Regions from separate parts of the Paraburkholderia sp. BR10872 genome, predicted to be linked through region 2. Evidence: predicted binding sites of a transcription regulator. Region 2 holds the regulator's gene; the other holds the start of a gene.
What was found. The regulator FliA, encoded in region 2, starts transcription of late flagellar genes. The targets are predictions, from matches to a motif close to CTAAAGTTTNNNNNNNNNNNGCCGNTA.
Positions count from the first base shown of each region.

Region 1: AB4Y43_RS07415 (DUF4088 family protein) is a predicted target of FliA. The motif match lies at 3,505-3,531, and genes of this name have one in related genera.

Region 1 is NZ_JBFRCN010000006.1:137,149-144,483, reverse strand. It holds gene AB4Y43_RS07425 (hypothetical protein) at 1-182, shown strand, start outside; gene AB4Y43_RS07420 (ATP-dependent helicase) at 376-2,610, shown strand; gene AB4Y43_RS07415 (DUF4088 family protein) at 2,657-3,418, opposite strand; gene AB4Y43_RS07410 (AzlD domain-containing protein) at 3,553-3,876, opposite strand; gene AB4Y43_RS07405 (AzlC family ABC transporter permease) at 3,873-4,592, opposite strand; gene AB4Y43_RS07400 (AraC family transcriptional regulator) at 4,740-5,642, opposite strand; gene AB4Y43_RS07395 (CreA family protein) at 5,671-6,162, opposite strand; tRNA gene AB4Y43_RS07390 (tRNA-Asn) at 6,271-6,346, opposite strand; tRNA gene AB4Y43_RS07385 (tRNA-Asn) at 6,426-6,501, opposite strand; gene fdxA (ferredoxin FdxA) at 6,641-6,964, opposite strand; gene pncB (nicotinate phosphoribosyltransferase) at 7,291-7,335, shown strand, end outside.
Region 2 is NZ_JBFRCN010000004.1:127,172-134,506, reverse strand. It holds gene flgE (flagellar hook protein FlgE) at 1-369, opposite strand, end outside; gene AB4Y43_RS05265 (flagellar hook assembly protein FlgD) at 396-1,043, opposite strand; gene flgC (flagellar basal body rod protein FlgC) at 1,245-1,670, opposite strand; gene AB4Y43_RS05255 (flagellar basal body protein) at 1,764-2,279, opposite strand; gene flgA (flagellar basal body P-ring formation chaperone FlgA) at 2,526-3,827, shown strand; gene flgM (flagellar biosynthesis anti-sigma factor FlgM) at 4,009-4,353, shown strand; gene AB4Y43_RS05240 (flagella synthesis protein FlgN) at 4,404-4,847, shown strand; gene AB4Y43_RS05235 (RNA polymerase sigma factor FliA) at 5,020-5,751, opposite strand; partial or broken gene AB4Y43_RS05230 (MinD/ParA family protein) at 6,107-6,889, opposite strand; gene flhF (flagellar biosynthesis protein FlhF) at 6,882-7,335, opposite strand, start outside.

The sequences.
Region 1 (7,335 bases), on a different contig from region 2:
TCGCGAAGAAGTCGGCGAACGCCGAGTACGGCGACGCGAAGAAGCAGGCGAAGTCGCAGTACAAGGCGCAGGTGAAGGACGCGAAGATCAACCACAAGGCCGATCGTCAGGCCAACGACTCGGAAATGAAGGACCAGATGAACGGCATGTCGGCCCAGCAGCAGGGCGGCCAGTCGCAGTAACGATCGGCTGATGCCGAAGGCGCCCGCGCCTTTGGGGGCGCCGGCCTTGTGCCTGGCCTTGTGAGCGGCGGCGTCCGGCAACGGGCGCCGCCGTTTTGTCTGGCGGCTCCCGGGTGTCGGCGGCGGCGAAACGCGCCGTGGCGTTGTCGTTAAATCCCGCCAGATCGCCGTGGAATCAGGCGCTTGCGGACGCATGGTGTATGGATATACAGTATGCGTCGCTCCTTCCCGATTCGCCACGTTCATCGTCCCAGCGCCCGCCGTGTCCACCGTTTCCGTTGCCGATTCCTCCGTCTCCGATGCCAGCCAGGCGCGCGCCGAAGCAGCCAATGCCGTTGGCGCGTGGCTCGCGAAACTCAACGATGCGCAGCGCGAGGCCGTCGAACACGGCGGCGAAGCGGGCTACGCGCCCGGTTCCGCGCTGCCGGGCCCGCTGCTCGTGATCGCGGGCGCCGGGTCGGGCAAGACGAATACGCTCGCGCACCGCGTCGCGCATCTGATCGCGGGTGGCGCCGACCCGCACCGCATCCTGCTGCTCACGTTCTCGCGGCGCGCCGCGCTGGAAATGACGCGGCGCGTGGCGCGTATCGCTGCCAGCGCCCCAGGCGCGGCCGCCGTGCTCGCGCAAGGGCTCAGTTGGGCGGGCACCTTTCACGGCGTGGGCGCGCGGTTGTTGCGCGAGTACGCGGATCACATCGGCCTGTCGCCGGCGTTCACGATCAACGACCGCGAGGATTCCGCGGATCTTATGAATCTGGTGCGCCACGAGCTGGGTTTCTCGGCCAAAGAAAAGCGCTTCCCCTCGAAATCGACTTGCCTCGCGATCTATTCGCGCGCGGTCAATACGGGCGATTCGCTCGCCAATGTGCTCAACCGTTCGTTCTCGTGGTGCCTCGAGTGGGAGCCGCAGCTACGTGCGCTGTTCGCCTCGTACGTGGACGCCAAGCAGAAGCAGAACGTGCTCGACTACGACGACCTGCTGCTCTACTGGGCCCACATGGCCGCGGAGCCGGCCATCGCCGCCGATCTCGCGGGCCGCTTCGATCACATCCTCGTCGACGAATACCAGGACACCAACCGCCTGCAGGCCTCGATCCTGCTCGCGCTCAAGCCCGATGGCCGCGGCCTCACCGTGGTCGGCGACGACGCCCAGGCGATCTATTCGTTTCGCGGCGCGACCGTGCGCAACATTCTCGACTTCCCGGCGCAGTTCGACCCGCCCGCGCGTCAGGTGACGCTCGAACGCAATTACCGTTCGACGGCGCCGATCCTCGCCGCCTCGAACGCCGTGATCGACGCCGCCGCCGAGCGCTTCACCAAGAACCTGTGGACCGAACGCCCCTCGCAGCAGCGCCCGCGCCTCGTCACCGTGGCCGACGAGGCCACCCAGGCGCGCTATGTCGTCGAGCAGATTCTCGAGGCGCGTGAAGCGGGCATGAAACTCAAACAGCAGGCCGTGCTGTTTCGCGCGGCGCACCACAGCGCGACGCTCGAAATCGAACTGGCGCGACGCAATATCCCGTTCGTGAAGTTCGGCGGACTGCGTTTTCTCGACGCCGCGCACGTGAAAGACGTGCTGGCGGTGCTGCGCTGGGCCGAGAATCCGCTCGACCGTGTGGCGGGGTTTCGCGTGACGCAGTTGCTGCCGGGCGTCGGGCCCGCCAACGCCGCGCGCCTGCTCGACCAGGTGTCAGCGTGCACGGGCGCGTATCGCGCCGCCGAGGCGCTCGCGGCTTTCGCGCCGCCGCCGCGCGCGGCCGAGGACTGGCCGGCGTTTGCGTCGCTCATCGACGGCCTCTCGATGCGCTCGACGCCGTGGCCGGCCGAATTCGAGCGCGTGCGGCGCTGGTACGAGCCGCATCTCGAGCGCAATCACGAAGACGCCCAGGTGCGTCTCGCCGACTTGCTGCAGATGGAGAGCATTGCGAGCACCTACGCCTCGCGCGAGCGCTTTCTCACCGAACTCACGCTCGATCCGCCCGACGCGACGAGCGCCGAATCGGCCGATCCGCTGCTCGACGAAGACTACCTGATCCTTTCGACGATCCATTCGGCGAAAGGTCAGGAGTGGCGCAACGTGTTCGTGCTCAACGGCGTGGACGGCTGCATTCCGTCCGATCTCGGCGCGGGCAGCGACGAGGAACTGGAGGAGGAGCGGCGGCTGCTCTATGTGGCGATGACGCGCGCGAAGGAGGATCTGCACATCGTCGTGCCGCAGCGCTTTTATGTGCACAACCAGGTGGCGTCGGGCGACCGGCACGTGTGGGCCTCGCGCACGCGCTTCATCGCGACGCCCATGCTGCCGCTGTTCGAATCCCGCGCGTGGCCGCCCGCGCCCGTGGCGAGCGCGCCGAGCGCGGCCGGACTCGCCGCCGCCGCGCAGGCGAAGGTCGAGATCGCCGCGAAGCTCAGGAAGATGTGGGATTGAGGGGGAAAGCGGGGCGCGCGCCGTTTTCAGGCGCGCGCGCCAGCGCTTAGCGCCGCTGCTCGCGTGCCGTGCTGCGCTGCGGCGGCATGAAGAAGTTGCGCATCCACGCGGCGAGGCGCGTGAACACATCGTCGGGCTCCTCGACGAAAATCTCGGGCTTGAGCAGGCGCAGATACTCCATGATCTGTTGCGCTTCCTGCTTCTGGAACACGCCATGCGTCACGCCGAGCCTCAGCAGCCCGCGCAGCTCGCCCAGACGCTCGCGAGCCGCGCTGCCGCTCGCCTGTTCACAGCCGATCTTCGCTTCGTACACGCGCTGACGCAGCGACTCGGTGAGGCGCCACGCGGGCGTCTGCATCGACTCTTCGAGGGCCTGGATGTCCTGCACGCCCGACTTGATCTGCGCCGCCAGCGGGTCGACCAGCGTGTCGTCGCCCTGGGCTTCGCTCACGATGGCCGCCGCCCAGTCGCGGCACTGCTTCGAGAGTTCGTCGGGCGTCCACTCGGGCCGCGACGCGAAGCCGAAACCGAATTCGCCTGCCTGACGCATCAGGATCGAGACGACCTCGGGGAATTCCTTGTCGAGCGTGCGCTTGGCCCACGCGTACTGGCCGCCTTGCAGGAGCCGCTGGACGGCGTGCTCCGTGAGCGGCGTCATGTTGTCGAGCAGCTTCGCGCGCAGGTAGTCCTCGAATTCCGGCGTGGCGAATTGCGGGTCGAGTTTGAGCGAGACGCGCAGGAACGCGTCGAAATCCTTGCGCAGCGACGCAAGCGTTTCGTCCTTCAGGTTAAGGGTGATATGCCCCATTGTGGTTGCCCCGGTGTAATCCTTGTCGCTTCTCGCGTGCTCTCGCCGTTCGAGCAGTGGCCTGCCAGAGCAGGCCCTGACGGGTTTAACGGCGCTCCGGGGTGAAACTTGAGCGTAAGGGGCGACGCTTGCCTCTAGCGCAGGACAACGCCTTGCCAGAGGAAGAACACGCCGAGCCCGATCGCGATGGTGAGGAGCGGGCGCTTCGTGAGCGCGCTGACGACGATCGCCGCGAGCGCGCCGACGAGTTGCGGGTTGCGCCAGGTCAGCTCGGCGCCCTGACCGTGGGGCGAGACCGCCATCGGCACGATGATCGCCGTGAGCACGGTGACGGGCACGAAGCCGAGCGCGGTGCGCACGAGCGGCGGGAATACCAGCCGGTCGCCGAGCACGAACACCGCAGTGCGAATGACCAGGGTGATCAGGGCCATGCCGAGAATCAGGACGACGTAGTTCATTGCCCGGCTCCTGCGGTGCGTTGGACGTTGGGGGACTTGCGGGAGGACTCGCTGCCGGCGCGGGCGCCGCGCGACGAACCTGGCCGTGAGAGCACGACACCCACGACCACGCCCGCGAGCACGGCGCCGAGCAGCCCGAGCTTGTACGGCCAGCCCTGCCAGAAAAAGGCGAGCGCGCCCGCAGTCGCGGCGGCGGCGAGGTAGCGCAAGGCAACCAGCTGTGGCACGACGATGGCGATGAAGGTCGCGACCATCGCGAAGTCGAGGCCGAGCGACTGCAGACCCGGGAACGCCGCGCCGAACAGCAGGCCGGCCGCGGTCCAGAGTTGCCAGTTCAGGTACATCGAGAGGCCCGAGCCGAGGAAATGCCACGGCGAGACGTCGTCGCCGGGCGGATGGCGGCGCAAATGCGCCCACGCGACGGCGAAGACCTCATCGGTGAGCAGGCTGCCGAGCACGAGCCGCCAGCGCAGCGGCAGGTGCGAGATATAGGGCGCGAGCGTCGCGCTATAGAGCACGTGGCGCAGGTTCACGATGAACGTGGTGGCCCAAATCACCGCGAAGCTCGCGTGCGAAGCGATCAGCCCGAGCGCGATGAATTGCGCGGAGCCGGCGAACACGGCGAGCGACATGAACTGGCCGTGCCAGAGCGAAAGCGGGCCCGAGGTGACGAGCGTGCCGAAGATCACGCCGAAGGGCGCGGCGCCGATCATCATGGGGATCGTGTCGCGCGCGCCGGCGATGAATTCGGCAAGGCGGTTGGGATGCGTGGTCAAACTGTCCTCCTGATACAAGGGGACAGCATAGCGGGCCGCCTTACGCGTGGCTTGTACGTTCTTGCGGCCGGATGCGGGTTGGCGCGTTCAGGACGACTGCCAGCGCCCCGGCGGCACGCCGAACATGCGCCGAAAGTGTCGCGTGAAATGGCTCTGGTCGGTGAAACCGCTCGCGGCGGCGACCTCGGCAACCGTAGCGCCTTCGCGCAGCGGGGCGAGGGCGCGTTGCAGGCGCAACTGGGTGCGCCAGGCGTGCGGCGGCAGCCCGGTTGCCTGCGTGAAGAGCCGCGCGGCGTGAAACGGCGAGAGGCCGACCGCCTGGGCGAGATCGGCCACGCGCAGCGGCGTGGCGAGATCGGCGGCGAGGAGCGCCTTCATCGTTTCCACGCGCGGATCGTTCGGGCCGTGTTTGAGCGCCGCCTCGCGCGTGCGGCCGTAGCGCGTGAGCAGCGTCGAGAGTGCGTCGAGCAGCGAGCCTTCCACGGCGAGCAGATCGGCACAAGGCGCCGAAGGCGATGCCGGGCTGGCGCTCGCGCCGGGTTCGGGCACGGCTGCGGCGCGCCGCCAGTCCGCGTCGGCTTCCAGCAGCCGGTGGGCGCGCGAGAGCCGGTGCGCGAGATCGAGATCGTGGATCACCTCGGCGTCGAACCACGGCAGCGGCTGCGTGCGCCCGGCGATTTCGCCGGCGAGCTCGTGCAGGAAGTCGATCGGCACGTACATCACCCGATAGCTCCAGCCTTCTTCGACGGCGCGTGAACCCGTATGCAGCTCCCCCGGATTGATCACCGGCACGCTGCCCGTTGCGGCGACATGCTGCGTGCCGCGATAGCGAAAGCATTCCGCGCCGCCCTCGATCACGGGGATCGTGTAGGCCTCGTGCCAGTGTGGCGCGAACGTATGTTGGTTGTATTCGGCCGTGACGAGATCCGCGCCGGGCAGAAGCGGCGTGCGCCAGTAGCGGGCGGAGTCTCGAAAACGGGAACCGGTCATGGTGAAGGATCCTGCACGGATCGCCAGTTTAGCGCAGCGGAATCGTCGTGCCCGCGGGCACCGGCACGGCCGTCACGCTGTTCTTGGCGCTGCCGCTCACCACGCGGTCGCTGTAGGTCAGATACACGAGCGCGTTGCGCTTCGCGTCGACCACGCGCACGACGTGCAGCGTCTTGAAGAGGAACGACATGCGCTCGTTGAAGACGTCGTCTTGCTGTTTGAGCGGACCTGCGAAGGAGATCGGCCCGACCTGCCGGCACGCGATCGATGCCTCGGTCGGATCTTCCGCAATGCCGAGCGTGCCCTTCACGCCGCCCGTGCGTGCGCGGGAGACGTAGCAGGTCACGCCTGGCACCTGCGGATCGTCGTAGGCCTCGACGACGACTTTGTCCGAGCCGGTCACGCGGAAGTTGGTGTTCACGCTGCCGATCTGCTCGGCGTGGGCGGTGGCGCAGGCGACGAGGCTCGCGCAGGCGAGCAGCGGGCGCGCGAGGCAAGCGCAGAGGCGGGTGGATTTCATGCGGATTCCCGAAGATGACGAAGCGACATTATCGGGGAGGGTAGCGTGTGCCACGCGCGCAGCAAAAGAAAAAGGGGTTGCGTGCAACCACGCAACCCCTCGATATTTTGGCTCCCCGACCTGGGCTCGAACCAGGGACCTACGGATTAACAGTCCGGCGCTCTACCGACTGAGCTATCGGGGACCAGCAGTACAGCGACAACACTTTACGTCATAAAAAAGCCCGTTTTGCGTTGTGAACGCCAACGGGCTTTTGCGAATCTTGGCTCCCCGACCTGGGCTCGAACCAGGGACCTACGGATTAACAGTCCGGCGCTCTACCGACTGAGCTATCGGGGATCAACAAAAGCAGAGAACGAGATTCTATGGGGTCTGGCTGGGCCTGTCAATACCCTGTCGCGATCTGTTTAGGGCAATCCGCTGCGCGAGGGACTGTCCGTGTAAGCGACGGCGGCGGGAAGACACCCCGAACAAGCGATCAGCGTGCGAGCAGCGCGAGCTTGTCCTTCACGTCCTTGAATTCGTCGGCTTCCGGCAGCGGGGCCTTGGTCTTCGTGATGCTCGGCCAGCCCTTCGCGAGGTCGGCGTTCAGCTCGATGAATGATTGCTGGTCGCCAGGCACGTCTTCCTCGGCGTAGATGGCGTTCACCGGGCACTCGGCAACGCACACGGCGCAGTCGATGCACTCGTCCGGGTCGATCGCGAGGAAGTTGGGACCTTCGCGAAAGCAGTCCACCGGGCACACATCGACGCAGTCGGTATAGCGGCACTTGATGCAGCTCTCGGTCACAACGTGAGTCATTCAGGCAGCTCCTGCAAGCTTTTTGTATCGGGGGATGGCGGTTCGCCAAAAGCGCTATTGTAACTGATGAGGAATTACCCCAACCACAGGCCCGCGACCGTCCTTAGATCGTTTCGTGATTAGTTTATAAGGCCGGGCGATCCGCAGCGTTTTATCCCTTGCGCGCGAGGGGCCGTGCCGGCGGGCACGCGGCGCGCGCGGGCATTCGGGTAACATGGACGCACCGCTGGCGTCTGCCGCCCGGAACCGCTGCGGGACATCTGCCCGGCAGCATGTCCGGTTCCCGCTTCGCGGGCGCTATCCGATTGCAGTCCGGCCGGCCCATCATGATCATTACTTCGCTGCTCGATACCGATCTCTACAAATTCACC
Region 2 (7,335 bases):
CATCAGGTCGTTGCCCGACGCGTCGGTGATAAAGCCGTTCTTGTCGAGCTGGAACACGCCGTTACGCGAATACGTGATCGTGCCGTTGTGCGACATCTGGTAGAAGCCGTTGCCGTTGATGGCGACGTTCAGCGCCTGGCCCGTCGTGCTGATCGTGCCTTGCGCGAAGTCCTGCTGCACGGTCTGGAGCGAGGCGCCGAGGCCGATCTGGTTGCCCACCGACGTCGCGATGGTGTTCGCGTAGACGTCGGCGAACTGCGCCGTGCTCTGCTTGAAGCCGACGGTGTTCGCATTGGCGATGTTGTTGCCGATCACGTCGAGGTCGTTCGACGACGCGGCGAGGCCGCTCAATCCTTGCTGGTAGCCCATGGTTGTCTACTCCGCGTTTATCGTGTTCAGAGAATGGCGCCGACGCTCGTAAGCGCGACGGTCTTGCCGTTGGCGAGCGAGAGGCTCGGGGTGCCGTCCGACTTCTGGACCACGCCTTGCACCTGGCTCGCGACGAGCGCGGTTGCCGTGGCTGACTGGCCGTTGGTCGTCGCGCTGGCGCTGATCGTGTAGGTGCCGTCGGCGACCGTATTGCCCGAGCTGTCCTTGCCGTTCCAGGTGACCGGCACGGTGCCGGCCGACTGCGCGCCGAGGTCGAGCGTGTTGACGACCTGGCCTGCCGAATTGGTGATCGTGAGCTTCACGTCCGAGACCGCCGAAGGCAGCGTCACGCCGAGCTGCGGCGCGCTGCCGCTCGACACGGCGGCGCTGCTGCCCGGGGCGAGCACGGTCGAGCCGATCAGCAGCGCGGCCTGCGCGTTCTGGCCCGCCGAAAGCTGCGTGGAGAGCGACGACAGCGACGTATTGAGCTGCTGGATGCCCGACACCGTGTTGATCTGGGCGAGCTGCGAGGTCATCTGCGAGCTGTCCATCGGATTGGTCGGGTCCTGGTTCTGCAACTGCGCGACGAGCATCCGCAGGAACGTGGACTGCAGGTCGCTCGCGCTCGTGCCGCTCGACGACGCCGACGACGAACTCGAGCTCGTGCCGTTCATGGTGTCGAGCAGTTGCTGCGACACGGTGGCGGTGCTGCCGCCGATGGTTGTGTTGCTGGAACTCAACGCGTTCTCCCTCGATTGCGCTTCGTGCTTTGGCGTGTGGTGGTGGCAGGCGCTGCTTCATTTCGCGCCCGCTGGTCTCTGTATGTACTGCAGTGTCCGTACTGACTGCGGCTTGCCGTGCTTCAGGTTGCCGCTTTACGTTCCGATCGTGAGCGTCTTGAGCATCAGCGTCTTGGCCGTGTTCAGCGTTTCGACGTTGGCCTGGTACGAGCGTGACGCCGAGATCATGTTCACCATCTCCTGCACCGGATCGACGTTCGGCATCGTCACGTAGCCGTCCGCGTTGGCGGAGGGATTGTCGGGATCGTAGGTCTCTTTCATGGGCGTGGGATCGTCCACCACGCCGGTCACCCTGACGCCGCCCACCTGCTGGCCCGAGGCCGTGCGCGCGCCGCCGAGCGGGTTCACTGCGAACACGACCTGCTTCGCCTTGTACGGCTGGCCGTCGGGGCCGGTCGTGCTGTCGGCGTTGGCGAGGTTGGACGCCGTCACGTTCAGGCGCTGCGATTCCGCCGTCATGGCGGAGCCCGCAACGCTGAAGATGTTCATCAGGGATGGCATGGTTTCGTAGACCTCACATCAGGTGCGCGTCACGCGCGCGTTGGTCGTTCATGGCTTCGTTACTGCGTTTTCCGGCTGCGCTACCAGCGGCGATCAGCTCGAACCCGAGGTGATCGCGGAGAGCATCGTCTTGATCTGCTGCGAGACCACCGTCATGCCCGACTCGAAGTGCAGCGCGTTGTCGGCGAACTGCACGCGCTCGGTGTCGAGATCGACCGTGTTGCCGTCGAGCGCGGGCTGCACCGGCGTGCGGTACATGAGCTGGCTCTTGTAGGTGTCGGCGGGGCCGCCCGTCGGAATCAGCTTCGCGTCGCCGGCCATGTGGCCCGACTTGGTCGACGCCATCTGCATGCCGCTCGTCACGCCCGCGGGCTGCGCCATGGCGAGCGGCTGGGCGTTGCCGCCCGAGGTGGCCTTCATGCCCACCGTGCCGCCGGCGCCCTGCTGGCGCAGCGCGCCGGCGAGCGACGCCGCGAAGTCCACGTCGCGCGCCTGGTAACCCGGCGTGTCGGCGTTCGCGATGTTCGAAGAGATCAATGCCTGCCGCGTGGCGCGCACATCGAGCGCTTCGCGCCCAAAGGCGAATTCGGCATCGAGTTTGTCCAGCATCGGGCGTTCTCCGTGAAACGAAAAGGATTCGGCGTGAGCGCGGCGGGCTCGCCAGGCGGCGGGGAAACCGGCGCAAACGTTAGGCGCGTGGTCCGAAGGCCTTTGCGCATGGAGTGGAATATTAGGCGGGGGTGGCAAGAACCAATCGGACGAATAGCCGGTAAAGCGCCCCTCTATTCGACGCAAGCGCGCGGGGGGCGCCGCCTAGAATGCGAGGCGTGTCAATGCAATCGATGGAGAACGACAATGCCGCAGACTGCCCCTTTCCGTAGGCCGCACGACGGCCTGGAGCGGCGTGCGCGCGCGCTGTCGTGGCGCGCGTCCTGGACGTGCGTGCTGGCCTGCGCCCTTGGCAGCGCGCTCTTTGGCGGCACGCTCGCTCATGCACAAACTCCGGCGCAATCTGAAGCCGCCGGCGGCCAGATCTTCATTGCGGGCCCCGGCGACCGCTCGGGCGCCGACGCCGCGCAGATGAACGCGATGCTCGCGAGCAATGCGAAGAAGCCCGCCGCGGCTGTGGCCAGCGTTGCTCCCGCCAATGAGGCCGCACCGCTGCGCGCGGCCAGCTACGCCGATCTGAATTCGCGCGGCGTGCCGGAGGATGCACGCGCGGGCGTCGAGTCGAACGGCATGATCACGATACCGGGTCCCGGCGAGCGCGCAACCCAAGGCGACGCGCCGCGCATCGTCACGGTTCCCGCGCCGGGCGCGAGCGCCCAGCCCATGCGCGTGCCGGCGGCCAACGCGAACAATTCGGGCACGCTGCAGCGCGTGAACCTGTCTACCGCCGCGAACCGCGTCGCCCCGGTGGTCGTGGACGCCGGCGCGGCGACGCTCGCGAAGCCGGTTGCCAGCGCAAGCGCCGGCGCGCCGCCGAATCCCAATACCAGCGCCGTCGCCACGAACGTGCAGGCCACGCCGCCGGGCCAGCAGGACGGCGAATCGATCCGCGCCGCCGCGCTCGCCTTCCTGCAGCAGCAGTCGGCTGGCTTGCCGGGCCACGTGAGCATCACGGTCGCGCCGGTGTTTCCGCGTGGCCTCGCAGCCTGCACGTCACTCGAGCCGTTCATGCCGCCGGGCGCGCGCACCTATGGCCACACGACCGTGGGCGTGCGCTGCATCGGCGCGAAGCCGTGGACGCTCTATGTGAGCGCGCGCATTGCGGTGGACGTGACCTACTACGTGGCCTCGCGCCAGATCGGCGCGGGCGAAGCGCTTTCGGCCGCCGATTTCATGCCGCGCGCGGGCGACCTCGCGAACCTGCCGCAGACCATCATCACCGATCCCAACCAGGCGACCGGCGCCGTCGCGCTCGCCCGGATTTCCGCGGGACTGCCGCTGCGCACCGACATGTTGCGCAGCGCCGCCTCGGTGGTCATCGGCCAGACGGTCAAGGTGATTGCCGTGGGCAGCAACTTCACGATCTCCGCCGAGGGCAGCGCGCTCAACAACGCCGAGCCGGGCCAGCAGGTGCGCGTGCGCACGAGCGGCGGCCAGATCATCTCGGGCGTGGTCAAGGACGCGGGTACCGTGCAGGTGCAGATCTAGGGCCGGTAAGCGCTGGCAAGGGCCGGATCAGGGCGCGCCGAGCCCCGTCCGGCGGCCCGATCCGGCCGTCTCCGGCTTTGTGCGCCAGCACACGTAACAGCATGTAACGGTGGGATTTTTCGGCTAAAGTTCGGCCCGACCTGTGCCGTTATCAAGGTCAAATCGATCAGGAACGCCCATCGTGAAAGTTGACTCCTCCACCCGCAATGATCCGCGCACGCTGCAGGATGGCCTCGCGCGCTCGCAAGCCGATTCGACCGGCGTAAGCACCGACACCGCTACCACCTCCGGCGCGGCAGGCGGCACGACCGCCGCCGCCCAAGGCGGCGCGAACGTGAGCCTGTCGTCGCTCTCGTCGACGATGCGCTCGCTCGCGGCGAGCGGTTCCGCCGACATCGACACGGCGCACGTGCAGTCGATCAAGGACGCGATCCGCAACGGCACGTTGCAGATCGACTCCGGCAAGATCGCCGACGGCGTGATCCAGACCGCGCGCGACCTCATGAAGCCGACGTCGGGCAACTGACGCCCGATGCGCGAGCGCCGCGCAAACCTCGCTTTTTTTGGTGCCTTGCAATGAAAGATGCCCTGTTGGCCACACTGATCGACGAACACGCCACGGTCGAGGCGTTCGCGTCGCTGCTCGCCTATGAAGAAAAGGCGCTCGTGTCGGCCGATGGCATGGAGGCGCTCCCGCAAATCGTCGAGCAGAAGACGACGCTCACGCAGCGTCTCGCGGGCCTCGAAAAAGCGCGCGACGCGCAACTGGCCGGCCTCGGCCTGCCGGGCGGCCGCAAGGGCATCGAAATGGCCTGCGACGGCGACGCGCGTCTGGCAAGTCAGTGGGCGCTGCTCAAGGGGTCGACCGAGCGCGCGCGCCGCAAGAATCTCACCATTGGCATGATGATCCGCACGCGCATGGAGCATAACCGTCGCGCGCTCTCGATCCTGCGCGGCGAAACGGGCAACGGCTCGATGCTGTACGGTCCCGATGGGCGGTTGCCGGCGTTCGGGCTGTAAGCGCGCGTAGATCGTCCGCCAAAGACAAAAGCCGAAGCAGTGATGCTTCGGCTTTTTTGTTTCGCGCGAGTCCAGTCCGCCAACAAAAAAGCCGGGGCGCTCTCGCACCCCGGCTCTTTCATTGCAACTTCAGTCCCGCTCGCGCTGGCCGCCGCGCGCGCCGTCTACCGCCTCAATTCTCCTGGCCGGCCCACGACATCTCGCGCAGCCGCGTGCGCAGGCGCGCCACCGCCTGGCTGTGCAGCTGGCACACGCGCGACTCGCTCACCTCCATCACCGCGCCGATTTCGCGCAGGTTCATGCCGCGCTCGTAATAGAGCGACATGAGCAGCTTCTCGCGCTCGGGCAGCCGGTCGATCGCCTCGATGAGCGCGCCGCGCAGGCTGTCGTCGAGCAGCGCCGAAAGCGGGTCCGAATGATCGACGCAGTAGCGGTCGAGGAACGGTTCGTCCTCGGCGGAGCGGTCGAAGTCTTCGTAGTAGATGAGCTGGCTGCCATGCAGTTCCTGCAGCATGCTCTGATACTCGTCGAGCGGCATGCTCAGATGCTCGGCGATCTCCGTCTCGCTCGCCGAGCGCCCGAGCCGCTGCTCCACCTTGTGCACCGCGCTTTCCACTTCACGCGAGGTGCGGCGCAGGCTGCGCGGCAGCCAGTCGTTGCTGCGCAGCTCGTCGAGCATTGCGCCGCGAATGCGCTGGCTCGCGTAGGTCTCGAACTGCGCGCCCTGATCTTCCTTGTAGCGGTTGGCCGCGTCGAGCAGGCCGATCATGCCGGCCTGGATCAGGTCGTCGAGGTCCACGCTCGCCGGCATCTTGGCGACGAGCTGCAAGCCGAGCCGTCTGACGAGCGGCGCGTATTTCGCGAGCACGTCGGCCTGCGAAATTTTTCCTTGAGCGTTATACATCGTGCTCTCCACTTCTCATCTCCCTGTTGGCGTCGTCGTGCGCACGTCAGACGTGCTGCGGCGACGTCCGCTGCGCGGGCGTATCGGTCCGCCAGCCCACATGGGCCGGAGCGGACGCGGATGTTGCGTTGGGTGCGGGATGCACACCCGTCACGGCCGCTACGAACGAATCGGCGTTCGCGGCGAGCGTGCTGTGTGCGGCGTTTGTTGCATGGGTAGCGTGGGGCTGGACGCCGGCTTGCGGCGCGCCGTCCGGATCGTCGGCGGGTGCATGGCCCGCCGCTTCATGTTCTTCGTCCTTCGCGCCGAACAGTGCATTGGCGCGTGCCGTGGCCGGCGAGCACGCCGAGACCGCGGGTCGCATCGGCCAGTGCGGCAGCTCGGCGGCCACGTGGCGGAAATCGCGCGCGGCGGCCGTCGACGGAAACGCATCGACGATGCAGCGCGCAAGCCTGAGCGCCTGCGCCATGTGCTGATCGGCGGCGACGCTTCCGGCGCTGTCGAGCGACACGCTCAGGTAGCGGCTCGCCACCCCTGCGAGATTCTCGATCGCGGCCTGCGCGTCGCTCGCGTTCGCCACATGATTCGCGAGCACGCGAAACTGCGCGATCGCATGCGCGAAGTGCAGCCGTTTCATGCACGCGTAGGCGTCCGTGATCGACTGCGCACCGATGCGCATCACGATCAGCACATCGTGCGCATGCATGGCGAGCGGCGAAAGCGCGCCATCGGCGTCGAGCTGCGCGTCGATCAGTACGATGTCCGCGGGGCCCGAAATGACCTTCTGCAGCTGGGCGGACGTGTACTGCGCGCGATTGTCGCGCGAGGCGGCCAGCACGCCGAAGCCGAGCGCATGGCGGCCCACGGCTTCGTCAAGCGTGCGCTCGCCGCGCACGACGGCGGCGAAGTTGCCTGCGCCCCGCACACCGCCCACCAGCGCACAAACCGAGCGGGGTCCCAGACACTCGTCGATCACGAGCACGTCCTTGCCCTGCGCGGTGAGCGCCGCCGCGAGATTGACCACCGTGGTCGTGCGTCCGGGCGAACCTGCACCGCCCGTCACTGCGACCACGCGCGAGCCTTCACGCGCGAGAAGCCGCCGCAGCCCTTCAGCTTGATCGATTACGAACTTATCCAAACCTGACCTCGGGAGCCTGCGAATTCGTACGCGTCGAGAGTGCCGACAGCAGCGCCGGGATATCGTCTTCGTGCGGCACGAACGGCGAACTCTCTCGCGGAATGCAGAAAGCGCTGCGGATCAGGAAGCGGCGCGTCGCCACGTAAAGGTTCTCGGGGACCTTCTGGCCCGTCGAGACGTAATGCACCGGCAGCTTGTAGCGCAGCACGGTGTCGAGCGCGCTGCCGAGGTTGGTCGCCTCGTCGAGCTTGGTGAGGATGCAGCCCGTGAGCGGCGCGTTGTCCGGGCCGCTCTGGTAGGCCTGCACGACTTCGTTGAGCGTGTCGCCGTGGTTGGTCGCCGAGAGCAGCAGAAGGCGCTGCACCGGGCGGCCCGCGCCGCACAACATGGCGATCTGGTCGGCCACGGCGCGGTCGCGCTGGCTCATGCCGATCGTGTCGATCAGC